3 regions of the uncultured Novosphingobium sp. genome follow, and region 2 is predicted to be linked to each of the others. Evidence: riboswitches for the same ligand, from Rfam matches in the RefSeq annotation. Region 2 holds a riboswitch; each other region holds the start of a gene.
What was found. Region 2 has a riboswitch for cobalamin ahead of ACHWRX_RS03210 (TonB-dependent receptor plug domain-containing protein). Riboswitches for the same ligand answer to the same signal wherever they lie in the genome.
Positions count from the first base shown of each region.

Region 1: it holds a riboswitch for cobalamin, as region 2 does, so the genes downstream of both, ACHWRX_RS15200 (TonB-dependent receptor) here and ACHWRX_RS03210 (TonB-dependent receptor plug domain-containing protein) in region 2, are expected to answer to the same signal.
Region 3: it holds a riboswitch for cobalamin, as region 2 does, so the genes downstream of both, cobW (cobalamin biosynthesis protein CobW) here and ACHWRX_RS03210 (TonB-dependent receptor plug domain-containing protein) in region 2, are expected to answer to the same signal.

Region 1 covers NZ_CAXYKL010000272.1:16,154-26,164, forward strand. Annotated here, with positions in the region: gene ACHWRX_RS15180 (VOC family protein) at 1-67, shown strand, start outside; gene ACHWRX_RS15185 (alpha/beta hydrolase) at 136-1,062, shown strand; gene ACHWRX_RS15190 (TonB-dependent receptor) at 1,368-3,746, shown strand; gene ACHWRX_RS15195 (hypothetical protein) at 3,931-5,340, opposite strand; gene ACHWRX_RS15200 (TonB-dependent receptor) at 5,340-7,520, opposite strand; cobalamin riboswitch at 7,746-7,990, opposite strand; gene ACHWRX_RS15205 (energy-coupling factor ABC transporter permease) at 8,058-8,735, opposite strand; cobalamin riboswitch at 8,788-9,016, opposite strand; gene cobO (cob(I)yrinic acid a,c-diamide adenosyltransferase) at 9,121-9,732, shown strand; partial or broken gene ACHWRX_RS15215 (hypothetical protein) at 9,810-10,011, opposite strand, start outside.
Region 2 covers NZ_CAXYKL010000051.1:388-10,398, forward strand. Annotated here, with positions in the region: gene ACHWRX_RS03210 (TonB-dependent receptor plug domain-containing protein) at 59-1,945, opposite strand; cobalamin riboswitch at 2,053-2,248, opposite strand; gene ACHWRX_RS03215 (cell wall hydrolase) at 2,448-3,614, shown strand; gene ACHWRX_RS03220 (hypothetical protein) at 3,756-4,055, shown strand; gene mdh (malate dehydrogenase) at 4,263-5,225, shown strand; gene sucD (succinate--CoA ligase subunit alpha) at 5,270-6,160, shown strand; gene ACHWRX_RS03235 (2-oxoglutarate dehydrogenase E1 component) at 6,304-9,147, shown strand; gene odhB (2-oxoglutarate dehydrogenase complex dihydrolipoyllysine-residue succinyltransferase) at 9,156-10,011, shown strand, end outside.
Region 3 covers NZ_CAXYKL010000032.1:2,321-12,331, forward strand. Annotated here, with positions in the region: gene ACHWRX_RS02030 (ABC-F family ATP-binding cassette domain-containing protein) at 1-60, shown strand, start outside; gene ACHWRX_RS02035 (helix-turn-helix domain-containing protein) at 173-745, shown strand; gene ACHWRX_RS02040 (glycosyltransferase) at 749-1,945, shown strand; gene secF (protein translocase subunit SecF) at 2,007-2,987, opposite strand; gene secD (protein translocase subunit SecD) at 3,000-4,607, opposite strand; gene yajC (preprotein translocase subunit YajC) at 4,625-4,963, opposite strand; tRNA gene ACHWRX_RS02060 (tRNA-Pro) at 5,162-5,238, shown strand; cobalamin riboswitch at 5,324-5,555, shown strand; gene cobW (cobalamin biosynthesis protein CobW) at 5,753-6,790, shown strand; gene cobN (cobaltochelatase subunit CobN) at 6,802-10,011, shown strand, end outside.

The DNA of each region.
Region 1 (10,011 bases), on a different contig from region 2:
AGCGGACTGGGCGAAGCGCCAGGCGGCGGCCGTCGGTGTGGATCCAGCAACTATCGATGTGGATTGAGCTAGCACCGATTACTGCGCAGCCGGCGTCTATCGACCGGGCGCATCAAGACATAAGAGGATGACCGTATGGCTGTGAACCCGGATTTTCAGGCCATCCTCGACCGGGTGAATGCCCTGCCGCCGACCGACTTCTCGCGTCCACCTGTAGAGCTAGCGGCAGAAATGCGTGCAGCCCCGGTCAACATTCCGCCGCTTTCCAACCCTGTTTCGGTAGAGGTCCGCAAGGTCAGGGGAAGGGATGGCCATTTGATCCCGATCCGCATCTATCGACCAAAGACAGAGCAGCCGCATCCCGTGCTCATCAGCATGCATGGTGGCGGTTGGGTGCGTGGTTCGTTGGATGGCGACGAGTTTCGATCACACTTCATTGCCCACGAAGCCGGGTGCGCCGTCGTGTCGGTGGACTATCGGCTTGCTCCCGATCATCGATATCCGGCGGCGCTCGAGGATTGCTATGATGTGACCGAGTGGGTGGCTGACCACGCTCAGGTACTGGGTTTCGATGCCGCGCGAATGGGCGTGATGGGCGACAGCGCTGGCGGCAATCTTGCCGCAGCTGTGGCTTTGAAAGCCCGCGATGAGGGTGGGCCGGCCTTGTCATGCCAAGTCTTGCTTTACCCTATCTGCGATCACGATTTCGATCGCCCTTCGTATATCGAAAACGCTCAGGGCAAGTTACTTACACGCGAACTGATGCAATGGTTCTGGGATCAGTACGCCGATGACGCCGATCGTGACCAACAATATCTCAGCCCCTTGCGCGCCAAAGACTTGAGTGGATTGCCCCCTGCGTTGATCATCACCGCGCAGTATGATCCGCTGCGGGACGAGGGCGAGCTTTACGCGCAAAAGTTGTTGGAGGCCGGCAACACGGTCGAGGCGCTGCGGATGGATGGGCTGATCCATCCGTTTCAAACTCTTGCCGTTTTGCATGCGGACAGCATCGCAGCGATGCAGTTGATGTCCCGCTTCGCGAGCCGCCAATTGGTGTGAAAGGTGTAGTCGGCACCGCCTTCCCTAGTATCCGCCAATTCTCGACTGCGGGTGCGTAGAGCCCCCGAAGGGGAGCGCAGGTTATTCTGATAAGCGTCAGACCAAACGATCATTCGTTGAGTCAGTGCCGTGTGAATTGGGCAACAGGTGTCATAAAATCTATCGGGACTGCCACCAACTACACTTTCAATCCTATGTCTGATTGCTTTTGCAGACGGGCGAAATCCCATGCAGTCCGGCTGAACTTGCCGATATGAGCGCTGCGAAAGCGGGCTCTGGTAGTTGCCTGACTTGGGAGGAATTACATGAAAGTTTCATCGTGCCGCGTAATCGGCGCTTCTGTTTTCGCTACGGCCGTGGCCCTGATGGCGAGCCCGGTAATCGCGGCGGAGGATCAGCAGCCGGCCGATGGCACAGGTTTTGGCGACATCATCGTCACCGCCCGCAAGACAGGTGAAGCCGCGCAGTCGCTTCCGATCACCGTGGCTGCATTCGGCGGCAAGGAAATTCAAGACCGTGCGATCCTTACCGTTCAGGATCTTCAGACGATTACTCCCGGCCTGACGATTTCGAACAACGCGACCGGTGGCGTCCCGGTATTCGCCATCCGCGGCACGGCAACCGAGCTGGGCATTGATGGCGGCGTCGCTCTTTATCTGAATGACGTGCCGTTGATGTCAGCGGTCGGTATCACGACGCAGTTCTACGATATAAGCACCGTTGAAGTGCTCAAGGGGCCGCAGGGTACGCAGTTCGGCACCAATACGACGGGTGGTACGATCACGGTCCGTACCAATCTTCCAACCGACAAGGTCGAGGCCTTCGCGAAGGCGGGCTACGGTAACTACAATCGCCGTGATTTCGAGGGCATGATCAACTTGCCCGTCAACGACGTTTTAGCTTTTCGTTTTGCCGGAAACTACATCAAGCGTGATGGATACGTGAAGAACCGGATCGCGGCGGGTGGTGCCCCAAAGGATTTCTCGGACGAGAACCGTTACTCGCTGCGCGGAACGATGTCGCTCAACAGCGGACCGATCGAAACGGCGCTGATCCTGGACTATTTCCAGCGCGATGAATCCCCCACCGCGTTCATCCCCGTCGCATTCCGGCCGAATGCCGGCCAGGGTATCAATCTTGCCAACTTGGGTGCGCTAACGGGCTCGCGCAAATCCATCTTCGTTGGTGCCGATCCTTCAGGCGTGGCGAAGGACCTTTACGGCAAGGCGAAGCTGTTCGGGCTGGAGCATCGTGCTACGATCGAGCTTTCCGATGCCTTTTCCATCCGCAACGTTCTGGGCTATCGCCATGACAAAACGGAAACATCGGAAGAGAGCTCCGGCACGTCCTTCGCTCTGGTGAATGTCCTGAACGACGTGAAGACCTCGCAGTGGACCGACGACATCACGCTGCGGCACAAAGCCCTCGATGGGCGCCTGCGGACGAGCTTGGGTGGATATTTCCTCCTGAACGACAAAAGGCAGGGCCAAAATGCCACCGTGGCGCAGAGCATCTATCTGACGTTCTTCAACGCACCATTGGTGAGCAATGCGCTGAACTTTGAGAAGAAGCAGTTCACATCGAAGGCAGCTTATTTCAACTCTGAGTTCGACATTACCGATACCCTGAATATTTCGGGCGGTGTCCGTTACAACTGGGATCACGTGAAGTCAGAAGGTACGGTCGCTCAGGCGGACGGTGTGCTGCCGCGGTTCGGCAAATTTTTCCGACCCGATGCGCGGACGCCGTGCAACACCGCCGCGTTCCTGGCTTACACGGACCGGGATCTGAATGCTTGCGTCGGCCGACGTAGCAAGAGCTTCCGTGCTCCAAGCTGGACCGTCGCGCTTTCCAACAAGTTCAGCTCGCGCGTTCTGGGTTACGCCAAGATCAGCCATGGCTATCTTGCTGGGGGCGCCAACTTTACAATCCGCGAAGTTCCCTTCTACGAGCCTGAGAAGACCACGATGATCGAGGCCGGCGTAAAGGCGGACTGGTCGCTCGGTGGGCGTCCACTTCGTACCAACGTGGCGTTGTATCGTGGCAAAACCAGCAACAAGCAGATCTTCGTCAATGTTAATTATGACGATCAGTTCTCCGGCTTCGGCGTTATCAATGCCGCCAAGCAAGAGGTCTATGGCGCGGACTTTGAGATGCGGTACTCACCCGTTCAAGGTCTGACCTTCGACGGCAGCTACAATTACATCCATTCCGAGTTCAAGAGCTTCATCATTCCGGGTCTTGGCGGCAACGCGGATGGCCTGACTGGCGCAACACTCGTTCCCAGGAGCGACTTGAGCGGCGCGGTGCCGGCGCAGACGCCGAAGCATCAATTCAACGTGGCCGCCACGTACGAATTGCCGATTGATCCGAGCTCCGGTAAGATCACAACGACTATTTCTGGATATTACTCGAGCAAGATCAAGCAAAACAATCTGTTCGTGGGTTACAACGCCAGCTTTGGCCCTCAATACAATGAAATCAATAGTTACTTCACCGCCAGCGCCTCTTTGAATTGGGAGAACGTTGCAGGATCGCCGATCAGTGCTCAATTCTGGGTCCGGAACCTGTTTGACAAAAACTACATCACCGCGCGGCAGGCTCAGTTCCAGGCCTTCGGGTATGCGACTGCCGTTTATGGAGCGCCCCGCACCTTTGGTGGCAGTGCCTCGATCAAGTTCTGACATATAATTGATCTGATGAAGGTAGGTCTGAAACTCGGGAATGATCCTGAGTTTCGGACCTGCTTTTTTGTATAGAGTAGACCCAATCGTTCCATGAATATCCGCCGTGCCGGAGGCGGACGAGGATAAGCAGGCCGCGTTCTGCAAATGCTTCGCGCTGTATTATAATGTTGGACGCCTGGCCCTACTTCCGCAGGCGCCGGACCCCGATGACGATGCCGCTGATCGCGCCGATCGTGCCCATTGCCAGCCACAAGGCCATCCAGGCGTCCCACAAGGGGCGGCGGGTGATCAGGCCGTTAAAGTCCCACCGGTGAATGCCGTCGAACAGCCAGCGGTATAATCGGCGACGTGCGCTTTGCGTCTCCAGTATCTCGCCGGTTCGGGGACTGATCGTGATCCATGTTTGCGCCGGATCGTCGAAGCGGATGCGCAGGACCGGCAGTTCCACCGTGCCTTTGGCTTTGTACCAATAGGTGTCGGGCTGTGTCAGCCATTCCGTGCGGATGACGCCGGCGTGAGGCAATATTCGGCGCGCCGCCTGCACGAGATGGGCGGGATCGAGTGCTATCGTTTCCAGCGTTCGCGCGTTCAGGACCGACGCCGTCCCACTCGTCCGCGCCAGGACCAGCAGCGGCATGCCGTCCGTCCAGATCAAGCGCGCGCGTTTGACGGTGTCGGCCTCTGGACGCTGGCCGATCGCGCGCCAGTCGATCGGTGGGGCAGAACCTTGGGCGGTGTAGCGGGCGAGGGCGGCGTCGCCCGGACCTTTGTCGGCGAACCATCGGTTGGGATCGACCGAAAGCCACCCGCTGACGATCCATAGCGTCATGGCCGTACCACCGAGGAGCCCGAAGACGTGGTGCCACCACTGCCAGCCCCGATACGGTGAGACGCGGCCGCCCTTGTAGCGGCGGCGGCGCAGGCGGACGCGTAGCACGCCGATCCACATGCCGCTGACCACGCCGACGATACCCGCGCCCGAAGTCCACAGGATGACCTGCCGCCACAGGGGCTGGTCCTGTCGCAGCACCGTCAGGTAAATCCAGTGCGGGACCGCGCCCAGCCAGTTCCAGAAGCGCTCTGTCCTATGGGTGTCGAGCACCACGCTGCCGGTTTTGCCACTCACATAGAGGACGAGCCCGTCGGGCCGATCGAGTGTGACCTTCCACAAGGGGCGATAGCGATCGTAGCTGCCCGCGACGGTCCACTGATCCCGCTCTATCAGACTGGCCGACCGGACGTTTGCGTGCCCGAAAGCCGCCGCCTCGCGCCTGGCTGCGCCGGCATCGGTGGGGGGGAGGGGCAGCCCTTGCGTGGCCGATCGCGTTTGTTCGCCCAGCCACAGCGGCCCGTCGGGGCCCTGTTGCAGCCAAGTATCGGGCGAAGCAGGGCCATGGACATTGGCCCAGTCGACCGGCCGCAACCCTGCCAGCTGTTCCTCCTCGGTAAGTGAGGGGAACGGCACGTACATCATGACCGCGCCCGAAACGAACCACATCGCCAGCAGCAGGCATGTGGCAATGCCGATCCAGCGATGGACCAGATAGAGCCATCGCTTGCCTTTATGCAGCAGCCCGGGCGCCGTCTTCATCAGATCTGGGCTCTGAGCGCCACATCGACGGAGCGTGGGCGACCCAGCAGCCATTGCTGATCCGAATACGTGGTGGCCGCGTAGTCCTTGTCGAGGAGGTTGTAGACCCGCAAGTCGACCGCCAGATCGGGCGTGAAGGCATAGGACAGCCCGGCGTCGACCACGGCGTAACTGGGCACGCGGAACCGGTTGCCGTTATCCGAAAAGCGCCGGCCGACATAGCGAAGTCCGGCTTGTGCGCGCAGCCCGCCCAGGCCTTGCCAGGTTAGCCAGAGGTTTGCGGCCGTCTCCGGCACGTCGGACGGCGTATTGCCCGCAAAGTCCTTACCGCCCGTGATATAGTCGTCAAAGCGCGCCTTCAAGATCGTGCCGTTCGCATCCAGCGCAAAGCCGCCGGGAAGCGAGAAGGCGAGGGCGGCCTCTATGCCCTTGGAGGATTGCTGGCCGATCTGCTCGATCGGGCTGGTCGGCGTGCGCTGCGCCACGAGCCCTTTCTTGACGATGCGATAGGCTGCCAGCGTGGCAGAGCCTTTGCCGTCCAGGAAGCTGGCCTTGATGCCCGCTTCCACCTGATCGCCCTTGGCATTGGTGAAGCTGAACTGCGTGGCGTTGGTAGTGAAAGTGGTCAACGTCCCCAGCGGATCGACGCCGGTGGAGTATTGGCCGTAGAACGACAGGTTCGGTGTCGGCTGATAGACGGCGCCCACCCGCCAGGTGAAGTTTTCGAACTTGCGCTGCCGCGCGCCATTGGGGAAGGCGTTGACTTGCCCGGTGATGTTGCCGCCCGCGTCATAGATGAAGTTGCGCCGCTTCACCCGGTCTTCTTCATAGCGGAAGCCGCCGATGAGCGAGATTTGCTGGCCGATCTTCAACCGGTCTTCGGCAAAGACGCTCCATTCGCTGGTGCGTGTCAGATAGCGGGGGATGCGGTTGGCCTTGCCGTCGAACGTGCCGGGATCGAAGCGGAAGGGGTCGACTTCGTCCGACTGATCCGCAAACGCGAAGTTGTTCCAATAGGTCAGCTTGATCGCGTTGACATCGAAGCCCAGCACCAGATCGTTGGCCAGCCCGCTGCCCAGTTGCGAGCGGATGGTAAGGTTGGCCTGATCGCCCAACTGCTTGTTATCATGGACGATGCCCAGGTTGTCGAAGCGACGGATCTGGCCGGGGGTGCCGGAACCGTTGCCACTGGGGCATTCTCCCGTGGCGCCGATCCAGCAGTAGTTCTCAAGATTGTACCAGCGGCGTTTGCTGCTCAGCCGATACGCGGTGTTGGTGAAGGAAACCGCGTCGCTGATCGCCCATTGTGCCGTTAGCGTCAGGCGATCGTCGCGATAATGCATCTGCGCATCGCGGACGTTGTAGTTGCGGCGCTTGGTGCGCGGGTCCAGGCGGCCGTCGATCAGCGGCGTCCCGAAGTATTGCATCGGCTTGTTGTCACCATAATCGCCGCGCAGGGTCAGGCTGAAGCGATCCGAAGGCACAAAGCGCAGCGCGCCGCCAAGGGACAAGCTTTCACTCCGGCCACGATCGACCCAGCCATCCGAACGGCGGTAGCTGGCGTCCGCGCGGTAGCTCAGCACTTGCCCCAGCGGGCCGCCCGCTCCGGCCGCAAAGTGCATCGTGTTTTGAGAGCCGTAACTGGCTTCCAGGTCCAGTTCGCGCCGGTCGCTGGGCTTCTTGGTGACGACGTTGATCGCCCCGCCCAGCGCACCTTGGCCATAGAGCACCGAGGATGGTCCGCTCAGCACTTCGATCCGCTCCACGTTCCACGGATCGGTGGGAAAGGTGATGGTGCCGGCGGTGGGGAACAGGCGGACGCCATCCACCAACTGCAGGACAGAGCTCTGCCCGGTGAAGCCGCGCACCGACAAGGCGGTGTTGCCATTGCCGGGATTGCCGATCGTGGTGACGCCCGGCGCGCGTGACACGGCTTCGGCAACGGTCAGATCGCCCCGGGCGCGGATCGTGTCACCATCGACGGTGGCGATGCTGGCGGGCAGTTCCAGCGGGGTCAGGCCCAGGCGGCTGCCGGTTTCGGTTGCCACCTTCATGCCCAGGTCCGACCGGCCGATCACCAGGATGTCGGCTGTAACATCGGAGGACTCGTCAGCTTGCGCGGTACCGGCGAAGGCAGCGGACAGCAGGCAGACTCCGGAGGAGAGGAGGTACTTGTTCATCGTAACTGAGGCCCCGTTTCAAGTATGCTCGAGCCCTTCCAGGGCACGGCATTTGGCTGCAAGTTACGAACGGTTGTGCCTGGCGGCGGGCAACGCCCGCGAACCGTTACAGCAACGGGAGACGGACGTGCGAGACGACCGAGGGAAAACCCATCGCTGCGGCTTGGCCGTTCGTTCGCCGCTCAGACGGAGTTCACCGTGCCCGGACCATCCCCTGGGCCCAAGCAAGAGCGACCAAGCACCGGCAGGTCTCCTGGCTCACGGGTCATCGTTTGACGCACGGCCTTCCCAGGCCATGACAGACGCGAACGTCCGGCCCAGTGGCTGCTTCCCTCGATAGCCGAGGGAAGCGATGCGCATCGCACTCACCGCTTACAGTTGCAGGGACAGCCTCGGATTGGATGGGCACGCCATCGTCACCGCGTTCCCTTTTAAGCCTCTCTCAAGGCACCGGCGCGATCATATATGTTCGATCGGGCGGTCAGGCCGTCTCGAATCATTGGTTATCTGTAACAAGCCACAGGTGGTGGCTTGGGATCAGGCGGTTTCGTAAAGGCGTCGTTCCACCAGTCCGCTGCCCTTCAGGCCGCTAAGGGCCTTGGCGGTCGCCAAGACGGCAAGATCGATCACGGGCTCCACCACGATGACGAGCATGTAAGCGCCGCCGAATGTGGCCAGCGATGCCATGTTGGCTGAGGCGAAGCCCTGGCCCCAGCAGACCCAGAACGCGACCCAGCCGACGATGCCGGCCTGATACGTGGTGGAAAGCGCCAGCGCCTGGCCATAGCCGAGCGCCACGTAGGGTGTGCGCGGCGCTATGATCTTGCGGGCCAGCGCGGCCAGGCCGAACAGCGGCACCAGCAGCGTGGTCACGTTCATGCCGTATTGCGCCAGATCGATCGGAGAGAAGAACAGGCCCTGGATCAGCAGCCCCATGGCGAGGCCGACGGCGCTGGGCGCCAGGCCGAGCGTGAGGAACAGGGTCGAGCCCAGGATCAGGTGGACTTCGGATACGCCCACCGGATGGTGCGGCAGGACCTGGAAGAAGCAGAACACCAGCACGGTGGCGATCAGGCTGCGCAGCGCGACGGAGGCGGCTCCGCTCTGCCGCGCGGTGTCCGCCACCTGCTTCAGCGCGTAAGACCCGGCGGCTGCGGCCGTGATGTAGCCGAGCATCATTTTGCCCGGGGGCACAAGGCCCGGTTCGATATGCATAACACGTTTCTCCTGCCGTCCCACCGACGGCCTTGAGTGGCACCGATGCGCCGGAATGGCGCGAATGCAGGGCCGGTCTCCTGGCTTGCGGGTCATCGCTTGGGGCGCACCTTCCCGGAGCTTTGGGCTCCAGTGGCTGGCGAACCGGGGTTCACCATGCGCCTCTCGCTATCCGCTTACAGTCGCGGGGGCGGCTGAGGCTTCAGGCGCGAACGCCCACCTCATTCCCATGTCCCTCGGGCGGTGAAGCCTTTCGGGACGCCTTGCACGGCTGCTTAGAGGGCGACTGGCCGATAGCGTCAAGCAAATTGATGGCGCATCGGGTGGGATTGCCAGCGCCCGCCTCACCTGCGAACGATGCCGCCAACCCGCCCGGAGATTACCGATGAAGACCCCTCGCACCGACGATGAACACAAGGCCAAGATGGCGAAAGTCCAGGTGGCTCAGGCCCGCAAGGTCGCCGCCAAGACGGTGGAGAAGGGGCTGGTGATCGTCCACACCGGCACCGGCAAGGGCAAGACTTCTGCGGCGCTGGGCATGGTGGTGCGCGCGCTGGGCCATGGCATGAAAGTGGGGGTGGTACAGTTCGTGAAGGGCGCGATGTCCACAGGCGAGAAGGCCGTGTTCGATCGCTTCCCCGATCTGATCGAGTTCAAGCCTATGGGGGAGGGTTTCACCTGGGACACGCAGGACCGCAGCCGCGACATCGCCGTGGCGCGTGAAGCCTGGGACGAAGTGAAACGGATGCTGGCCGACCCGTCCTACGCGATGGTGCTGGCGGACGAATTGAACATCGTGCTGCGCTACGATTACCTGCCGCTGGACGAGGTGCTGGCCGCCATTGCTGCCAAACCGGCGATGACGCACTTCATCATCACCGGCCGCAACGCCCCGCAACCCTTGATGGACGCGGCCGACCTCGTGACCGAGATGACGCTGGTAAAGCACCCCTTCCGCGAACAGAACGTCAAGGCGCAGGCAGGTATTGAGTTTTAGAAGAAACTTGCGTTGAACCCTGCTCGGCGACAGCGGAGCACATCATCGCCGCCTGCATTTGTGTCAACGCATGCTCATCAGTCGCGATGATAGCTCTGCGCGGCGTCGGAATCCTGGATGTCGTAGGCGAACCAAGCGCTTTGCGCGTGATCGTAAACTTGCACGATACCTTGGGTGAGATGAGCTTCATAATGGGTGGCTGAGCCGCGATCATAGCCTTTGGCGACGGTGCCTTCGGCTTCGAACGTGATGAACGCGTTATCGCCTTTGTCGTGGATT
Region 2 (10,011 bases):
GAGGTAACGCGGCGGTGTCCGTGTAGGAAAGTGGTTTAACGGCGGCCCCGCTCCGGGATCAAAGTCGCGCGCGAACGCCCACGAAGCCCGAACGCCCGGCGACGCCGTAGCCGCTGACGACCTCGTATTTCTCGTCCGTCAGGTTTTCGATCCGACCGAACAAATCCAGATGCTCGTTGATCGGCAAGCTGGCGCGCACGGTGCCGGTGGCATAGCCTTTTAACGCGGAGAAATTGCCCGCGCTGCTGTAGCTGCCGCTGACCATGCGCAGATCACCGCCCAGCACCAGACCGGCAAGCGGGCTGGTCCAGTCCGCCGACATCGTCAGCGCGTGACGGGGACGGCGTGCAAGGTCGGTGCCCTCGTTGAAATCACCGGCGGTGCGATTGGTGGCCTTGACGTATGTGTAAGCCGCCTGGGCACGCATCCGCTCGCTGACTTGCGCGCCCAGTTCCAATTCGAACCCGGTGGCGCGGGCCCGGCCGATGTTCTGGTAATAGCCAAAACGCCCGTCGTTGCAGAGCACGTTCCCATCCGGGCAGAACGCGAAGTCGATCAGGTTGCGGCTGTCACGCCGGAAACCCGTGAGCGCGAAATGCAGGGGGCCGTTGCGATCGCCATACTCGATCCCGGCGTCGTAGTTGCGGCTGCGCTCAGGATTGACCAACGGATTGCCGTATTCGGAGAACAGCTGATAGAGCGTCGGCACTTTGAAGCCTTCACCGTAGGAAGCCCGCACACGCCACTGATCGACGACGATAAAGCTGCCGTTCGCACCGAACGTCCACTGTCCGCCGAAGCGTGAATGATCGTCGTAGCGCACGCCGCCCGCCAGCGTCGCGCGATCGCCGTACCAGCCCAGCAGCGCGTGGCCGCTGGAAATGCCGGCTTTGTTACGACCCCCGGAGGTGTCGATGCGCGACCATTCGTGATCGGCACCGAAATCGAGGCGGATATCCTGCATGATGCGCCAGGCCCCGAACAACTCTGCGCGGCGCGTCTGGCCTTGGGTATTGGCGGTATCACCGAAGTAGCTCGGCCCGAAGTAGCGGCGGCGGGTGTCGGATATCTGGTAGCCGGCGTTCAGGTCCAGCGCCTCGGAGGTCCACGCCAGACCCGCGCGACCACCGATCTCGCGGGTCTTCTGATAATCGGGCGTATCGATCAGGCCGAAGGGCGGATTGAAGTCGAACCCATCGATGTCGAGCTTGCCGTGCGTGTAGCGGCCGACGATGTTGGCGGTCAGGCCGGGGGCGATATCCACATGCGCGCGCCCGCCCGCGCGCCATTGGCGGAACCCGTCACGCTCGGTGCCACTGGCCGCCTGGCTGATGCCGTCGGTGCGCAAGTATCCGCCGTTCAGGGTGACGCCATAGCCATTGCCGGTGACGCCACCGGTCACCTGCCCGTCAAAGGAATCGCGCGCACCATATTCGGCGCGGGCTTCCAGACCGTTTACGTCGCGCGAGGTCAGGGCGAGGACGCCGCCGATCGCGTCCGATCCCCAGATGACTGAGTTGGACCCGCGCAGCAATTCGATCTTGCCAAGTCCACCCGTCGTCAAGTTACCGAAATCGTAGCCGCCGCTCGGGGCTGCGACGTCAGCCACGCGGATACCATCGACCATGACGAGCAACTGCTGCGAGTTGGCGCCGCGCACGAACAGGCTGGTTTGCGAACCGATGCCGCCAGCACGCGCGATGGTGAGACCGGGAAGGCGCTCCAGCACCCGGGTGATGTCCGGCCCCTGGACCGCATCGATTTCTTCGCGACCGATGACGCTGATCGGCTGCCCGCTCAAGTCCACACGCGCGGCGCTGCCGGTGCCGACAACGGCGATCAGGGTGTCACGGACGCGATCGGCAACGGTGACCTCTCCGGCCTCCTGGGCCATGGCCGGGACGGAGAAAGCCAGCGCAGATGACAGCAAAAACAGGTACTTCATGGATAAACCTCCCACCTTGAACGACATGCCGTTCATGGCAAGAGGGCCCGCGCGCATCCCTCATGGGCGCGCAAGTCCACGCTGCAGCCGGTACTCCCGCCCGGTGCGGAACGACCGTCAAATCGGGCAGGTCTCCTGGCTCCCGGGTCACGGCCTGCCCTCGCCTTCCCGGAGGCGCGATGGCCGCCAGTGGCATCGGTGAGTGCAGGCTCTCCGGTCACAGTTGCGGGAGCAGCTTCGGGTTTACACCGAAATTCCCTCTTCGGTCCGGCAAGCCGGACGACCCCTGACGTGGCCGTGCTGCTAGTCGCGCGGGGAAGGGCCCGCAAGTGCAGGAAGGACACGGTGCCGCGCCAAACTTCGCGATTGGATGGGAGAACTCGTTAACGGGTTAAGCCTATCGCGAAGCGATGTACCGCATCGGGACGCCGCCCAGACCCTTGCTGCACGCGCATTCGCGCGGCGCTATGCGCATGGTCGAGATTCTCTTGATCGATATTTCATGACATTGTCGCTGTCCCAGATCTGCCTTGACGAGCAGCGCCCTCGCGATTTCGTGGCGCGGATCGGGTGGGCACGCGCCGGCCGCTGGTATGCCGCGGGCCAGAGGCGTGCCCGGCTGGCACTGGTGGTGCTGGGGGCGATCGCCCTGCCCGCCTTTGCCGCGCCCGGTGGATGGGCGGACGATTGGGACGCCTTTTCTATCGGCAATGCCGATGCCGCCGCCGCTCCGGTGGAGCCCATGCCCTTCGAGCGGGCGGGCGACAGCTTTCCCGGATCGGCCTTTTACTACCTGCAGTTCGAGAGCCGCGAGCCGGGATTTGGCGAAGGCATCCATTCCGATGCGGGTGCCGCTCCGTCGCTCGACGGAGGGCCTGCCCCAGTCGCCCGGTCCCTGCGGATCGATAACAGCGGCGTCGATCGCACCCGCGCCGAACAATGCATGACGGCGGCGATCTATTACGAGGCGGCCAGCGAGCCGGACGCCGGACAGCGGGCCGTGGCGCAAGTCGTGCTCAACCGCGTGGCGCATCCCGCCTACCCCAAGACCGTGTGCGGCGTGGTCTTCCAGGGATCAGAGCGATCGACCGGCTGCCAGTTCTCCTTCGCCTGTGACGGTGCAATGGCGCGGCGGCCCAACCGCCTGTTCTGGGAACGCGCCGCCATGGTCGCCCGGCAGGCTCTCGCCGGCTATGTCTATGCGCCAGCGGGCTTGGCGACGCATTATCATACGGTCGCGGTGCATCCCTACTGGGCCCCCAGCCTGCACTACTTGCTGACGATCGGGGCGCACCGCTTCTACAGTTTCAACGGACCGGCCGGGCAACCCGCCACCTTCCGCTATGCCTATCTGGGCGGCGAACCCCTGCCAGCGCCGCACCGTCATGACGACACGGCTGCTGCCGTGGCGGCGAGCGCGGCGCTCGATCCGTTGGCGATCCAGAAGGCTTACGAAGAAGGCCTGCAACGCGCGCGGGCCGCCGGGCTGGTCGCCAATCCCGGCGGCCTTGCCCCGACGGCCGCTGCGCCGCCCCCGCCAGCCTACACAGCCGAACTGAAAGAGCGCGGCGGCGAAACCCTCTATCGCGGCGACAATCTACCCGGGGGCAATGACGTGCGCGAGGAATACCGCAACAGCGGCGCCTGGATCGCCAGTCCGACCAGTTGACGTGCCAGTGTTCGATGAGCCGCAAGGTGTTTGCGGCCAAACGCAATCCTCAACGGCGCTGAAACCATAGGCCGTCACGAATAGCTTACGAGACCCAGCTAGATTGGCCTCATACCAAGAAACATAGGGCCGCGACTTCTCATGACTATCCGCTTCGCCGCCGCACGTGCCCGCGGCAAATCGCCCTTGCACACATGGCGCTGCCGTTCGGTGCCGCTGTGCGCCGCCAACGACAACACCCGCGCCACGCTGGACGACGGGATGCTCATCGCCTCGCTGCGCCACTTCGCCAGCCACGGATTGGCCTCCGCGGAGACGGCGGGCGCTTATGCAAGAACGGCCATCGCCGCTGGAGATGAAGCGGCCTTCGATCATTGGCTGGCAATCTGCGCGCAATTCGATCGCCGAATGGCTCTTCACCTTCGGCGCCGAAACGGCTGATCATCACCAGCGTACGATTATTGCTATTGATAACCGTTATCATCTTTCCCGTCTGATTGGTGCATCTTTTCGCCTTTAAGCGGTTGCAATCCCCTTTTCATCGGCCTAGGCCCGCCCGGAACTTCTCGGAGCCTGCCGTCTAGCGGGGCAAAGCAGGCTGTCCTTTCGTCCGCTGCCCCGCTCGTGTGAAGAGGACTGACAGGCTCTATGGCTCGCAAGAAGATCGCCCTTATCGGCGCTGGCAATATCGGCGGCACGTTGGCGCACCTCGCCGCGCAGAAGGAATTGGGCGACATCGTCCTGTTCGACATCGCGGACGGCGTTCCCCAGGGCAAGGCGCTCGACTTGTCGCAGTGTGGCCCGGTCGAAGGTTTCGACGCCCAGATCACCGGTTCGAGCGACTATGCCGCCATCGCCGGCGCCGATGTCGTGATCGTCACCGCGGGCGTTCCGCGCAAGCCCGGCATGAGCCGCGATGACTTGCTCGGTATCAACCTAAAGGTGATGAAGGCCGTGGGCGAAGGCATCAAGGCCAACTGCCCCGACGCTTTCGTGATCTGCATTACCAACCCGCTCGACGCGATGGTATGGGCGCTGCGCGAATTCTCGGGCCTGCCGCACAACAAGGTGGTCGGCATGGCGGGCGTGCTGGACTCGGCGCGCTTCTCCACGTTCCTCGCCTGGGAATTCGGCGTTTCCGTGCGTGACGTCACCAGCTTCGTGCTCGGCGGCCACGGTGACACCATGGTGCCGGTGGTTGAGTACTCGACCGTCAAGGGCATCCCCGTTCCCGACCTCATCAAGATGGGCAAGTCCTCGCAGGAGCGCATTGACGAGATCGTCAAGCGCACCGCGAACGGCGGCGGCGAAATCGTCGGCCTGCTCAAGACCGGTTCGGCGTTCTACGCCCCGGCCGCTTCGGGCATCGCGATGGCCGAAGCCTATCTCAAGGACCAGAAGCGCATCCTGCCCTGCGCCGCCTATGTCGAAGGCCAGTACGGCGTTGACGGTCTTTACGTCGGCGTGCCGGTGAAGATCGGTGCCGGCGGTGTCGAGGAGATCATCGAGATCGAACTGAACGAGAAGGCGAAGGCCGGCCTCCAGGTTTCGATCGACGCGGTCAAGGAACTGCTCGTGGCTTGCAAGGGCATCGACGAGAGCCTGGCGTAAGTCGCTCTCTCGTTTAACCTCTTTCCTCCCCAGGAGATAAATCGATGTCCATTCTCGTAGATAAGAACACCAAGGTCATCACCCAGGGCATGACCGGCAAGACCGGCAGCTTCCATACCGAAACCGCGCTGGCTTACGGCACCAAGATGGTCGGCGGCGTAACGCCGGGCCGTGGTGGTACCGAGCATCTCGGCCTGCCGCAGTTCAACTCGGTCCACGAAGCCAAGGCCGCGACCGGCGCCACTGCGTCGTGCGTCTATGTGCCGCCCGCCGGTGCCGCCGACGCCATCCTGGAGGCGATCGACGCGCAGATGGAACTGATCATCTGCATCACCGAGGGCATCCCGGTGCTCGACATGATCCCGGTGAAGCGCGCGCTGACCGGCTCGAAGTCGCGTCTGATCGGCCCGAATTGCCCCGGCGTGCTGACGCCCAACGAGTGCAAGATCGGCATCATGCCGGGCAACATCTTCTCCAAGGGTTCGGTCGGCGTCGTCTCGCGTTCGGGCACGCTGACGTACGAAGCCGTGTTCCAGACCACCAACGCCGGGCTCGGCCAGACCACGGCTGTCGGGATCGGTGGTGATCCGGTCAACGGCACCAACTTCATCGACGTGCTGGAGCTGTTCCTGGCCGACGACGAGACCAAGTCGATCATCATGATCGGCGAGATCGGCGGCTCGGCCGAAGAAGAAGCGGCGCAGTTCCTGAAGGACGAAGCCAAGCGTGGCCGCAAGAAGCCGATGGCCGGCTTCATCGCAGGCCGCACCGCACCTCCGGGCCGTCGCATGGGCCACGCCGGCGCGATCGTTTCGGGCGGCCAGGGCGGCGCGGAAGACAAGATCGCAGCGATGGAAGAGGCCGGCATCCGCGTCTCGCCGTCGCCGTCGGAACTGGGCGTGACGCTTCAGGCAGTGCTGAAGGAACTCGTCTGACTTAAATCTATCCCTCCCCGCCGAATGTATCGGCGAGGAGGGATACCGGCGGACAGCAGGCCTCCTCCCCGGGAACCCGTTGCACCGCGATCGATTGGTGAGATGCGCTGGGATCGCCTCCAGCGCGCAAAAGGTCATTTGCCATGGGCAACGAAACGTTCGACTTCTTTCCTGACGAGCCACAGGCTGGTCCCAGCTGGCAACGCGGCAACTGGCCGATCGTCGGTGGAGATTACGAAGACGACCTGACGCAGGCGCTCGATCCCACCACGCTGAAGACGCAGATCGAAAAGTCGGTCAAGAAGGCCGGCACGCCGGTCGACGAAGCGCGGATCGAGGAAGCGGCGAACGATTCGATCCGCGTGATGATGCTGATCCGCACCTATCGCGTGCGCGGGCATCTCGCCGCCGATCTGGACCCGCTTGGCCTGAACCAACGCGAATTGCCCGCCGATCTCACCCCGGAATTCTACGGCTTCACCGGCGCGGCCTTGGATCGCAAGGTCTATCTGGGCGGTTATCTGGGGCTGGAGTGGGGCACCGTCCGCGAAGTCGTCGATATCCTGCGCACGAACTACTGCGGCAAGGTCGGCCTGGAATACATGCACATCTCGGACGTGGAGGAGCGTCGCTTCCTTCAGGACCGGATGGAAGGCGTGGACAAGGAGATCGAATTCACGCCGGAAGGCAAGAAGGCGATCCTGCAAGCCGTGATCCGCGGCGAGCAGTATGAGAAGTTCCTGGGCAAGAAGTACGTCGGCACCAAGCGCTTCGGGCTCGACGGCGGTGAGTCCATGATCCCCGCGCTGGAAGCCGTTATCAAGTACGGCGGCCAGCTGGGCGTGAACGAGATCGTCTATGGCATGGCCCACCGCGGCCGCCTGAACGTCCTCGCCAACGTGATGGCCAAGCCCTACAAGGTGATCTTCCACGAATTCTCGGGCGGCTCGGCCAACCCCGAAGACGTGGGCGGCTCTGGGGACGTAAAGTACCACCTCGGCACATCGACCGACCGTGATTTCGATGGCGTGAAGGTTCACATGAGCCTGATGGCCAATCCCAGCCACCTGGAAACGGTCGATCCGATCGTGCTGGGTAAGGTTCGCGCCTACCAGGTGCTGCAGGACGACATCGGCGATGATATCGGCCCGGGCGCGCGCCACAAGAAGGTGCTGCCGGTCTTGATCCACGGCGACGCCGCATTTGCCGGGCAAGGCATCGTATGGGAATGCTTCGGCCTTTCCGGCGTGAAGGGATACAACACCGGCGGGTGCATCCACTTCATCATCAACAACCAGATCGGTTTCACCACCAGCCCGCAGTTCGCGCGCAAGTCGCCCTACCCCTCGGACGTCGCGAAAGGCGTCCAGGCGCCGATCCTGCACGTCAACGGCGACGATCCGGCGGCGGTGACGTTCGTGTGCAAGCTGGCGATCGATTATCGCCAGACCTTCGGTCGCGATATCGTGATCGACATGTGGTGCTACCGCCGCTTCGGCCACAACGAGGGCGACGAGCCCAGCTTCACGCAGCCGCTGATGTATTCCCAGATCCGCCAGCATCCGGGCGTCAGCGCAATCTATGCCGATCGCCTGAAGCGCGAAGGCGTGATCGACGATAGCTTCGTGGCCGAGACCGAGGGCGCATTCACCTCGCATCTCGAGGAGCAGTTCGAAGCGGCCAAGAGCTACAAGGCCAACCAGGCGGACTGGTTCGCGGGGCAATGGAGCGGCTTCAACAAGCCTGCAGACCCGGAAACCGCGCGCCGTAACGTTGATACCGGCATCGAGAACAAGCTGTTCGACAGCCTGGGCCGCACTCTGACCACGGTCCCCGAAGACCTGACGATCCACAAGACGCTGGGCCGCGTTTTAGATGCCAAGCGTGAGATGTTTAAGTCGGGCGAAGGCTTCGACTGGGCGACTGCTGAGGCACTGGCTTTTGGCAGCCTCGTTTCCGAAGGCTACAGCGTGCGCTTGTCGGGTCAGGATTCGGGACGCGGCACTTTCAGCCAGCGCCATGCCGTCTGGGTCGACCAGACCAGCGAGCGCAAGTTCGTGCCGCTCACCACGCTGCCGCACGGCCGGTTCGAAGTGCTGGATTCCACGCTCAGCGAATATGGCGTTCTCGGCTTCGAATACGGCTACGCCAGCGCCGATCCCAAGACGCTTGTGCTGTGGGAAGCGCAGTTCGGTGATTTCGCCAATGGTGCGCAGATCATCATCGACCAGTACGTCGCCGCCGCCGAAGCCAAGTGGCTGCGCGCCAATGGCCTCGTCATGCTGCTGCCGCACGGTTATGAGGGCCAAGGTCCGGAACACTCGTCCGCCCGGTTGGAGCGCTATCTGCAACTCTGCGCGCAGGACAACCTGCAGGTGTGCAATATCACCACGCCGGCCAACTACTTCCACGTGCTGCGCCGGCAGATGCACCGCTCGTTCCGCAAGCCGCTGATCATCATGACGCCCAAGTCGCTGCTGCGCCATCCCCTGGCCAAGTCGCCGGCAGCGGACTTCGTGGGTGAAGGCAGCCACTTCCGCCGCATCCTTTCGGATCCCAAGGCGCCTGCCGATGCCGCGACCAAGAAGGTCGTGCTCTGCTCCGGCAAGGTGGCCTATGACCTGATGGAAGCGCGCGACGCGGCCGAGATCGATGATGTGCAGATCATCCGCGTCGAGCAGATCTATCCGTTCCCTGGTGAGCCGCTGACCGCCCGCCTCTCACGCATGCCCGCATTGGAAGACGTGGTGTGGTGCCAGGAAGAGCCGCGCAACAACGGCAGCTGGTTCTTCGTGGAGGAACACATCGAGGCCGCCATGGAAGAGGCTGGCCTGAAGATCGGCCGCCCCCGTTATGCCGGGCGCGCCTCTTCAGCTTCCCCCGCGACCGGCCTTGCCAAACGCCACGCCTCCGAACAGGCGGCACTCGTCGCCGACGCTCTGGGCCTCTCGGTCCGGTCCGAAATCCGTCGCAAGCAGAAGGCTTGAGATAAAAGATGTCCAGCGAAGTCAAAGTCCCCACACTCGGCGAGTCCGTGTCCGAGGCCACCATCGGCCAATGGCTGAAGCAACCCGGCGATGCCGTCGCCGCGGACGAGGCGATCGCCAGCCTTGAAACGGATAAGGTGGCCATCGACGTCACCGCGCCGCAGGCCGGCGTGATGGGCCAGCATATCGTCAAGGAAGGCGACACGGTCACCGTCGGCGCGCTGATCGCGACGATCGAAGACGGCAGCGGCGCAGCAGCGGCTCCCAAGCCAGCGGCGGCGGCACCTGCCCCATCTCCCAGCCCGGCACCGACACCGACAGCGGCCTCCACCCCAGCGGCTCCGGCTGCGGCAGATGACACGAGCGGTGGTTCGTCCGTACTCTCCCCGGCGGTTCGCCGCGCGGTGCTGGAACATGGCATCGACCCCAGCAAGGTGAAGGGCACCGGCAAGGACGGCCGTATCACCAAGGACGACGTGCTGGCCGCCGCGCAGGCCAAGACCGCGCAGCCCGCGCCGTCGACCTCGGCTCCTGCCGCCGCTCCCGCCGCGACGGGCGGCGAACGCCGCGAAGAGCGCGTGCGCATGACACGCCTGCGCCAGACGGTCGCCAAGCGGCTGAAGAGCGCGCAGGAAACCGCCGCCCTGCTCACCACCTTCAACGATGTCGACATGACGGCGGTGATCGAGGCGCGTGACAAGTACAAGGACGTGTTCCAGAAGAAGCACGGCATCAAGCTGGGCTTCATGAGCTTCTTCTCGAAGGCATCGGTCCTGGCGCTGAAGTCGATCCCGAGCGTCAACGCGCAGATCGAAGGCGATGAGATCGTCTACTTCGATTACGTCGACATCTCGATCGCGGTTT
Region 3 (10,011 bases), on a different contig from region 2:
TCCGAAAAGGATGCGGCGGAGGAGCGCTGGTTGGAATTGGCGGCGCTGGTCGAAGGCTAGATACCGGCGTTTCGCTGACCAGGGAAACTGCCGACCGCGTCCCCTTGCCAGAGCCTTTGCGATGGTGAAGAGCGCGCTTGGCCTATCGTCGATGGCTGGAGGACTTTGCGACATGATCAACCGCATCCGTGACATCCGCGCGCAAAAAGGTTGGACCCTCGCGCAAGTAGCGGCGGCCTGTGATCCTCCCACGACCGCGCAGACGATCGGCCGGCTTGAAACCGGCATGCGCAATCTGTCATTGATCTGGATGAACCGGATAGCCGCCGCACTTCAGGTTGAACCTGAGGTTCTGCTGCGGAGCGAGAGCGCCGAAGAGCCGACGATCACGGCAGTCCTCACCGCCAAGGGCGTCGACGCCCCGCACCGGCAAACCGACGCCGTACTGCCCACTGCGATCGCTGGGGATGGCGCGCTACGGGTCTTGGCGATCGAGGATGCGGCGGGTGATTATCGGAGCGGCGATCAAGTGTGGCTGCGGGAATGGCCGCTGGACAACGCCGCCGCGATCCTCAACCGGGATGTCCTGGCACCCCTGCCTGGCGGGCGTTTCGCGTTCGGTCGGCTGATCGGCCACGCCGATAATCGCGTCTCCCTGCTTCCGCCCGGCGGTGGGCAAAAGCAGGTCGATGTGTCTGAGCCCATCTGGATCGCGGTCGCCGAGATGCTGGTGCGCAAGCTTTAGGCGATGCGCGTCCTCTCCATCGCGACGCTGTTTCCCAATCCGGTGCGGCCGGGCTTCGGGATTTTCGTGGGCAACCAGATGCGCGCGATCGTCGCCCGGGGCGACGTTGACCTCACCATGGTCAGCCCGATCGGAATGCCGCCCTGGCCGCTTTCGCTGAAGCAACCCTACGCCCGCTGGCGATCGATTCCACGGCGCAGCGATGTGGTGGGCCTCAACGTTCATTACCCACGCTTCACTCTGTTTCCCAAGATCGGCGGCGACAGCAATCCCGCTCGCATCGCCGAGGCCGTCCTGCCCCTCGCGCGACAACTTCATGCCGAGCAGCCGTTCGATCTGATGGATGCGCAGTTCTTTGTCCCGGATGGACCGGCCGCGGCGATCGTCGCGCGCGCTCTCGGCTTGCCTTTGACGATCAAGGCGCGTGGCGCCGACATTCACTATTGGGGCAGCAGGCCCAAAGCCGTCTCACAAATGCTGTCCGCGGCGCACCAGTCCGCCGGGATGCTGGCCGTCAGCCGCGCCTTGCGTGACGATATGGTGGCGCTTGGCATGCCGCAGGATCGGATCGCGGTGCATTACACCGGCCTCGATCGCGAGCGGTTCCATCCCGTTGAACGCAAGGCGGCAAGAGCCTTGGTGTCAGCGCTCCCCGGCGTGAATGTACCTGAGGATGGCCCTCTGCTGGTGACGCCCGGGGCCCTGATCCCCCGCAAGGGGCAGCGCCTGGCGATGGAAGCGCTACGTTCGCTACCGGGCGTTCGACTTGCGCTGGCCGGTGCGGGGGAGGATGAGGCAGCCTTGCGGGCGCTTGCGCGAACGCTGGGCCTGGAAGATCGGGTGCATTTCCTGGGCCAGGTCGGCCACGATACCTTGCCCTCGCTGCTTTGCGCCGCCGATGCGCTGGTACTGCCTTCCGCCAGCGAAGGCTTGGCCAATGTCTGGGTAGAGGCCCTGGCCTGCGGCACGCCGATCGTCGTGCCGGATATCGGCGGCGCGCGGGAGATCGTGCCGGATCGTTCCGCCGGCCGGATCGTCGCGCGAGAGCCTGCGGCCATCGCCGCGGCAGTGACGGATATCCTCAACGATCCGCCGAGCCAATCAGAGGTGGCCGCGAACGTCGCCAAGTTCAGCTGGGGTGAGAATGCGCAGAACCTTGTGGCGTTCTGGAACGACATTCTCGAGAAGGAAGCACGCTAGATTCCGCTTCAGTCCCGCTCGTCGTTCCCACCGAAGCGGCAACGACGGAGGGTTCTGAATGTCAGGCCCCCCGCTCTCGAGCAAGGCGCTCCTGCCGGTCAAGGGAGGTCTCGGTCGAGACGAAGCTATCGGAATTGACCCGCAGCCAGATCAGGAACGGCGCAGACATGAAGATCGAGCTGTAGGTACCGATGAAGATACCCAGCGCGATTGCGGCGGTGAAGCCGAAGATAACCTCCGGACCCAGCAGCAGCAACGCGAACAGCGTGATCAGCACCGAGGTAGAGGTGACGATCGTGCGTGACAGCGTCTCGTTCACTGACAAATCGAGCAGCTCTGGCAACGGCATCTTGCGGAACTTCTTCAAATTCTCGCGAATGCGGTCATAGACGACGATCTTGTCGTTCAGCGAGTAGCCCAGCAGCGTCAGCAGCGCGGCGACGATGTTCAGGTCGAACTCCATCTGGGTCAGGGCGAACATGCCAATGGTCAGCAGGATGTCCTGCACCAGGGCGAACAAGGCGCCGACGGCGAATTGCCATTCGAACCGTACCCAGATGTAGATCGTGATGCCCAGCATCGCGAGGCCGAGCGCCAGCATGCCGGTGCGGAACAACTCGCCGGAAACCTTGCCGGAGACCGAGTCCACGCCGTCGATCCGGGCGTCCGCGTGGTTCTGGCGGATCGTGCCGATGATCTTCTGCGCCATCGCCTCGGCTAGCTCCGGATGGCCCTCGGAGCCATCGGGCAGGCGCATGCGAACGGTCACTTCGTTGGGCTTGCCGAAGGTCTGAATCGTCGGTTCACCGAAGCCGAGCGCGCCGACGCTTTCGCGAAGCTCCGATACCGGAGCGGCGGCGCTGCGTTCGAAGGTGACGCGGATCATCTGGCCGCCGATGAAGTCCACGCCCAGGTTAAGGCCGTGGGTAAACAACAGCACGATCGACGCCGCCATCGCCAGCAGGTTGGTGATGAAGAACGGCCACGTCCACTTCAGGAAGTGGATGTTGGTGTTGTCAGGGATGAGCTTGAGCAGTTTCACGAGGTCATTCCCTCAAAGCACGAGGTCGTTGGGGCGAGCGCGATGCAGCCATCCGGCCACCCACATCCGCGTTAACGTGACTGCGGTGAACACCGAAGTGACGATGCCGATCATCAGCACCACCGCGAAGCCGCGTACCGGCCCACTGCCGAAGGCGAACATCATGACGGCAGCGATCGAGTTGGTGATGTTGGCATCGAAGATGGCGCGGCTCGCCTCCTTGTAGCCATGCTCCACCGAGGCGACGACACGCCGCCCCCTCGCCCGTTCCTCGCGGATACGTTCGTTGATCAGCACGTTGGCATCCACCGCCGCACCGATCGTCAGCACGAAACCGGCGATGCCCGGCAGAGTCAGGGTCGTTCCGAAAACCGCCATGACGCCCAGGATCATCAGCACGTTAATGATCAGCGCAACGCAGGTGTAGACGCCGAAACGCCCATAGGTCAGCACCATGAAGATCATCAGCAGGCCTGTGCCGACCGCCATGGCGATCGCGCCCTTGTGGATCGAATCGGCGCCAAGGTCCGGCCCGACGGTCCGCTCCTCGACCACCTTGAGATCGACCGGCAAAGCGCCGGACCGCAAGGCGATGGCGAGCTGGGTGGCTTCCTGCACGCTGAAGCTACCGGAAATCTGGGCGCTACCGCCCAGGATCGGCTCGTTGATGTTGGGAGCGGACAGGATCTTGTCATCGAGGACGATGGCGAACGGCTTGTTGACGTTCTCAGTGGTCAGCTGCGCGAACTTCGCGCCGCCGGCCGTGTTGAACGTGATCGAGACGACGGGCGCATTGCTCTTGGGATCGAACGCCTGTCGCGCGTCGGTCAGCTGATCGCCCTTGATGCCGCCAAGACGACGCACGGCGAGCCCGGGCGAACCGCGGCCCTCCTTGGGGTCGGCATAAGGCAGAATCTCTGACCCGGCGGGCGCGATGCCCTTGGCGATATCGTCCGGCTGGGCGGTGACATCGACCAGCTTGAATTCCAACTTGGCGGTCTGGCCCAGCAGCTGCTTGAGCTGGTTGGGATCCTGCAACCCCGGAACCTGGACGACGATGCGCTGATCGCCCGAGCGCAGGATCGTCGGCTCGCGCGTGCCGAGCGCGTCGATGCGCTTGCGGACCACTTCGACCGCGGTATCCATGGCGTTGGTGACGGCCTGGTCGATCCCCTGCTGGGTCGGCGTCAGCACGAAGCGCGAGCCGTCCACCACCTGGATGTCCCAGTCACGCTGGCCGGTAAGACCCGCGCCGGTGGTGAGCGGCTGGATCGCTTCACGCGCGCTGTCCACCTGGCCGGGGTTCTTCACCATGAACGACAAGCGGCCGCCCTGGCTGGAAATATCGCCGACCTCGATCGCAGGCTCAGCCGCTTTCAGCTTGGTGCGGACCTGTTCTTCCATCGTCTCAAGCCGCTGCTGCGCCACCTGGCGCTTATCGGCTTCAAGCAGGATGTGGCTGCCACCGGCAAGGTCAAGACCCAGGTGAACACGCGGGCTGGGCAGCGAGGCGGGCCAGTTCAGCCCGGAAATCGCAAAGATCGACGGCAGCGAGGCCAGCATCGCGACACCCGCGATGAACCAGTACCAGGCCTTCTTCCATTTCGGGAAATCGAGCATCGGTGGCGCGCCTTCGCTCAGTCGTTCGCGGGCTTGGAGCCGGCGGGCGGGATGACGTCGGCGATGGTGGACTTGACCGCCTTCACCCGGACGCCCTGCGCGATTTCCACATTCACGTAATTCTCGTCCACGCTGATGACGCGGCCGATCAGGCCCCCGCCGGTCAGCACTTCATCGCCCTTCTTGATCGCCTCCAGCTTGGAGCGCTGCTCTTTCTGCTGCTTCATCTGCGGGCGCATGATCAGGAACCAGAAGATCAGGCCCATCGCCACGAACGGCAGATAGCTAAGCCAAGCCGGGGGAGTGGCGCCGGCTCCGGCGCCAGCGGCAAGGAGCGAGAGGATGGAAGTGTGCATGGGCTGCGAAACGCCTTCTTGTACTGTGGCCCGAACGCGTGACCGGCAAAGGATGCCGGGCCGCCGCATTACGGCAAGATCAGCGCGCGCGGTTAGCAGCATCCCAAGGCACTGGCAACGCGCGCCCGCTTTCGTTCCACCGCCAGTCGCGAGACGCTTGCACTCCTGCAAAGCCTTGCCTATAGGCGCGCCTCCGGTCGGGACGTAGCGCAGCCTGGTAGCGCATCACACTGGGGGTGTGGGGGTCGGAGGTTCGAATCCTCTCGTCCCGACCAAATTTTTCAACGAACAGATCACACCTTCCCCGCGCGATCGCCTTGGGCTAGAGCGCGCAGCCGAAGGGTGGGCTGTCGTCCATTCTTCGACATAGATCGCGCCGGTGCCCGGCAACGGGCTTAATCGGGAATGCGGTGCGGAGGATTTGCTCCTCCCATTCCGCGGCTGTCCCTGCAACTGTGAGCGGATAGCGCGATGCACTCGCCTCCTTTGACCGGAGGCAGCCACTGGACCGCGCGACCGCGCGATCTGGGAAGGCCGTGCATCAAGCTGTGACCCGCGAGCCAGGAGACCTGCCGGCGCTCCGGTCGCTCTTGCCTTGGTCCAGGGGATGGTCTCGGCACGGTTTATTCTTTCCGTCTGAGCGACGAAAGCGGTGCGGCTGGGGCTGCACGGGTGCTGCGCATCTGCGTGGGCGCAACGGCGCCTGCGTCTGGCGCGTGCTCGTCCAGAGCCCCTCCCCGTCACCTTTTGTTGGCTCGCCGCCCTGTGCGGCACGGAAGGGAAAAGCGCATGTCCGATCTGTCCAAGGTGCCTGTCACCATCGTCACCGGCTTTCTAGGGGCGGGCAAGACGACGCTGATCAGCCACCTGATCCGCAACGCCGGCGGGCGGCGGCTGGCAGTGGTGGTGAACGAATTCGGCACGCTGGGCGTCGATGGCGACATCCTGCAAAGCTGCGCGATCCCCGATTGCCCGGCGGAGAACATCGTGGAGCTGGCGAACGGCTGCATCTGCTGCACCGTCGCCGATGATTTCATCCCCACGGTAGAGCGGCTGCTGACGCTGGAGCCGCGCCCCGATCACATCCTGATCGAGACGAGCGGCCTGGCCTTGCCCAAGCCGCTGTTAAAAGCGTTCGAATGGCCTGCGATCCGCAGCCGCATCACGGTGGACGGCGTGCTCGCCCTTGCCGATGCCGAGGCCGTGGCGGCGGGCCGCTTCGCGCCCGATCTGGCGGCGGTGGACGCACAGCGCCAGGCCGATCCCAGCATCGATCATGAAACGCCGCTGTCCGAAGTGTTCGAGGACCAGCTGGCCTGCGCCGACATGGTGTTGCTGACCAAGGCGGACCTGGCAGGGCCGCAAGGCATAGCCGCCGCGCGCGCGATCATCGCCGCCGAATCGCCCCGCGTGGTGCCGGTGGTGGAACTGACCGACGGCGTGGTCGACCCTCGCGTCATCCTGGGGCTGGAAGCGGCGGCGGAGAACGATGTGGCCGCGCGGCCTTCTCACCATGATGGCGAGGACGATCATGAGCATGACGATTTCGACAGCACCGTGGTGACGCTTGGTGAGATCGCCGATCCCGACGATCTGGTCGTGCGCATCGAAGCCCTCGCGCGCGAACAGCATGTTCTGCGGGTGAAGGGCTATGTCGCGGTGACGGGCAAGCCGATGCGCCTGTTGATCCAGGCGGTGGGATCACGCGTGCGGCATCAATACGATCGCGCCTGGAAGCCGGGCGAGCGCCGCGAGACGACGCTGGTCGCCATCGCCGAGCGGGCGCATGTCGATCCCATCGCGATCCGAGAAGCTCTGGCGGGCTGAAGCCCCAGGCGATGCACGTCATCTTCCGCGAAGTGCACGGGATGGAGGAAACCGCCATCCCGCAGGATCTGGGGCAAGCGCCCGCGGACTTGGCGGTCCTGTCCTTCTCGGACAGCGACCTTGGCGCGTTCGCGCAAGGTTGGCATGAGGCGCGGCTGCTGGACCCCGCCTTCCCGACGCTGCGCCTCGCCAACCTGTCGGCGTTGGCGCATCCCTTGTCGGTCGATACGTATATAGAGCGTACCCTGGCCGGTGCCCGGGCGATCCTGATCCGGCTGATCGGCGGCGCGGCTTACTGGAGCTACGGCCTCGCCCAAGTCGAGGCGCTGGCGCGCGCCAAGGGGATCGCGCTGGCCGTGCTGACCGGCGACGGGCGGCCGGACGATCGCCTGGATTCGGCCTCCACCGTGCCGGTCTCAGTCGTTCGCGAATTGCAGGAGCATTGCCAGGCAGGAGGCGCAGAGGCGGCACGTAGCGCGCTGGGCCTGCTGGCGCAGCGGGCGGGAATCGCGGTGTCCATCGCCGGGAGCGCGCAAGCCTTGCCGCCAGCTGGGGGATGGCACCCGGCATCGAGCCTCTGCGATCCCAACCGCTTCGTGCGGCCGAGCGATCGCCCGCTAGTGCTGATCGTGTTCTACCGTTCGTACCTCACCGCAGACGACTTGGCTCCGTTCACCCAATTGCACGAGCAGTTGGAGCAAGCCGGCTTTTCCACTCTTTCGCTTTACGCCACCTCGTTGAAGGAACCACACGCACGCGCCGCGATCGGGCGATGGGTGGCGGCTCTGCAGCCGTCCGCGATCATCAACGCGACGGCCTTTTCCGCGCGGGACGAGGATGGCCATACCCCCCTCGACGCAGCGGACGTGCCCGTGTTCCAGGTCGCGCTGGCGACCGGATCGCAGGCTGCCTGGGCCGGTGCCCATCGCGGCCTTTCTCCGCCCGATCTGGCGATGCATGTCGTGCTGCCCGAGATCGACGGGCGAATATTTGCAGGCGTGGCCAGCTTCAAACAGAGCGGTGAGCGTGACCCGGACTTGGGCTTCGCGCAGGATCGCCACGGTGCCGACCCGGACCGTATCGCCGCGATCGTCGCCCGCATCTCCGGCTGGGTCTCGCTAGCGGCCAAGCCGGTGGCGGAGCGGCGGCTGGCGATGGTGCTATCCACGTATCCCGGCCGTGAGTGGCAGATGGCGCACGCCGTCGGTCTGGACGCCCTCGCCTCGACGGGAGCGATCCTCGCCGATCTGGCCCAGGCCGGATATCGCACGGCCCCCGCAGAAGCGCTGGAAGACAAGCTTCAGCAAGAGCGCCTCACTTGGCCCCTCGCCGAATACCGCGCTGCCCTCGCCACATTGCCCGCCGCCTTGCGACAGTCGCTGGCCGAGCATTGGGGCGATCCGGACACCGACCCTGCCGTCCAGAACGGCGCGTTTCATTTCGCGGCTACCCGATGCGGAAACGCCCTGATCGCGCTGCAGCCCGAGCGGGGCATGAGCGCGGACCGCACGGATAGCTATCACGATGTCACACGCTGCCCGCGCCACGCCTATGTCGCGTTCTACTTGTGGCTGCGCTCGCTCGGCATCGACGCGCTGGTCCACCTCGGCGCGCACGGCACGCTGGAGTGGTTGCCCGGCAAAGCGGTCGCCCTGTCCGACGCGTGCTGGCCGGAAGCTCTGACGCGCGGACTGCCGGTGATCTATCCGTTCATCGTCAACGATCCGGGCGAGGCGGCGCAGGCCAAGCGCCGGATCGCCGCCGTCACCATCGGCCACGCCCCGCCCCCGCTCTCCCCCACTCACCACGGCGCGGGGTTGGAGCGGATCGAGGCGTTGCTGGACGAATTCTCAAACGCCAGCGGCCTCGATCCCGCGCGCCGCGATCGGCTGCAAGGCGCGATCCGCGAAGAGGCGGCGTCCCTGGGCCTTGAGGCGGAGCTGGGCCTCGATAACGCCACGTCGCTGGTGGAGGCAATCACCCGCATTGACCGGTTCGTGTGCGATGTGAAGGAAAGCCAGTTCGGCGATGGCCTCCACGTATTCGGACAAGGCGATCACGGCGCGGCAGAGCGAACCGGATTGCTGACGGCGCTGGCCGGGCGGCGCGTTCCGCCTGGCCCCTCGGGCTCACCGTTCCGCGGGCGGAGCGACGTGCTGCCCACTGGCCGCAACCTCTACATGATCGATCCGCGCGCCGTGCCCTCTCGCTCGGCCTATGCGCAGGGCATCCGGTTGGCGGACGAGCTGGTGCGCCGTCATCTGCAGGACCATGGCGACTATCCGCGCGGCCTGGTGGTCGATCTGTGGGGCTCGGCGACGATGCGCACTGCGGGCGAGGAATTCGCGATGGCGCTCCACCTCCTGGGCGCGTGCCCGGTGTGGGACCATGCTTCAGAGCGGGTGACCGGGATCGAGATCCTGCCTCTGGCCCTGCTGGAGCGCCCGCGCCTGGATGTGACATTGCGCGTGTCGGGCTTGTTCCGCGATGCCTTTCCCGCACTGCCGCTGCTGTTCGGCCAGGCCGTCAGCGCGCTGTCACAGCGAGACGAGGAGCCGGAGTGGAACCCCTTCGTCGGCACCGCCCCCGGCGCGCGGGTCTTCGGTCCTGGGCCGGGAAGCTACGGCGTCGGCATGGGTTCGGCTGCGGACACCTACACCCTAGAGGCCCGGCAGGTGGCGGGCGAAGCGTGGCTGGCCGCCTCCGCCCATGCGCTGGATCGGCTGACGCCCGAAGACGACATGGCGGGCTTGCGCGCGCAGGTCGCGGGCGCGGATGCCTTCGTGCATTTGCAGGACCTGGCCGAAAGCGACGTACTGATTTCCGCAGACTACGCCGCGCATGAAGCCGGTTTTGCCGCCGCGCAGGCGGTCGCCGGGGGCGCGGCCGCGCTCTATCATCTGGACAACCGCGACCCCGATCGCCCGACAGCCCGAACTCTGACCGAAGAGATCGCCCGCGTCGTCCGTGCCCGGGCTGCGAACCCGGCGTGGGTGGCCGGGATGATGCGGCACGGTTTTCGCGGAGGCGCGGAACTGGCCGCCACACTCGATCATCTCGGCGCGTTCGCGCACCTGGCGGGCGGGGTGCCACCGCAACTGTTCGACCTTTATTACGACGCCACCCTGGCCAGCGACCCGGTGCGCCAGTTCCTGGAACAGGCCAATCCCGGCGCGCTGGCTGCCATGGAAGCGCGGTTTGCGGCTCTCCACGAGGCGGGG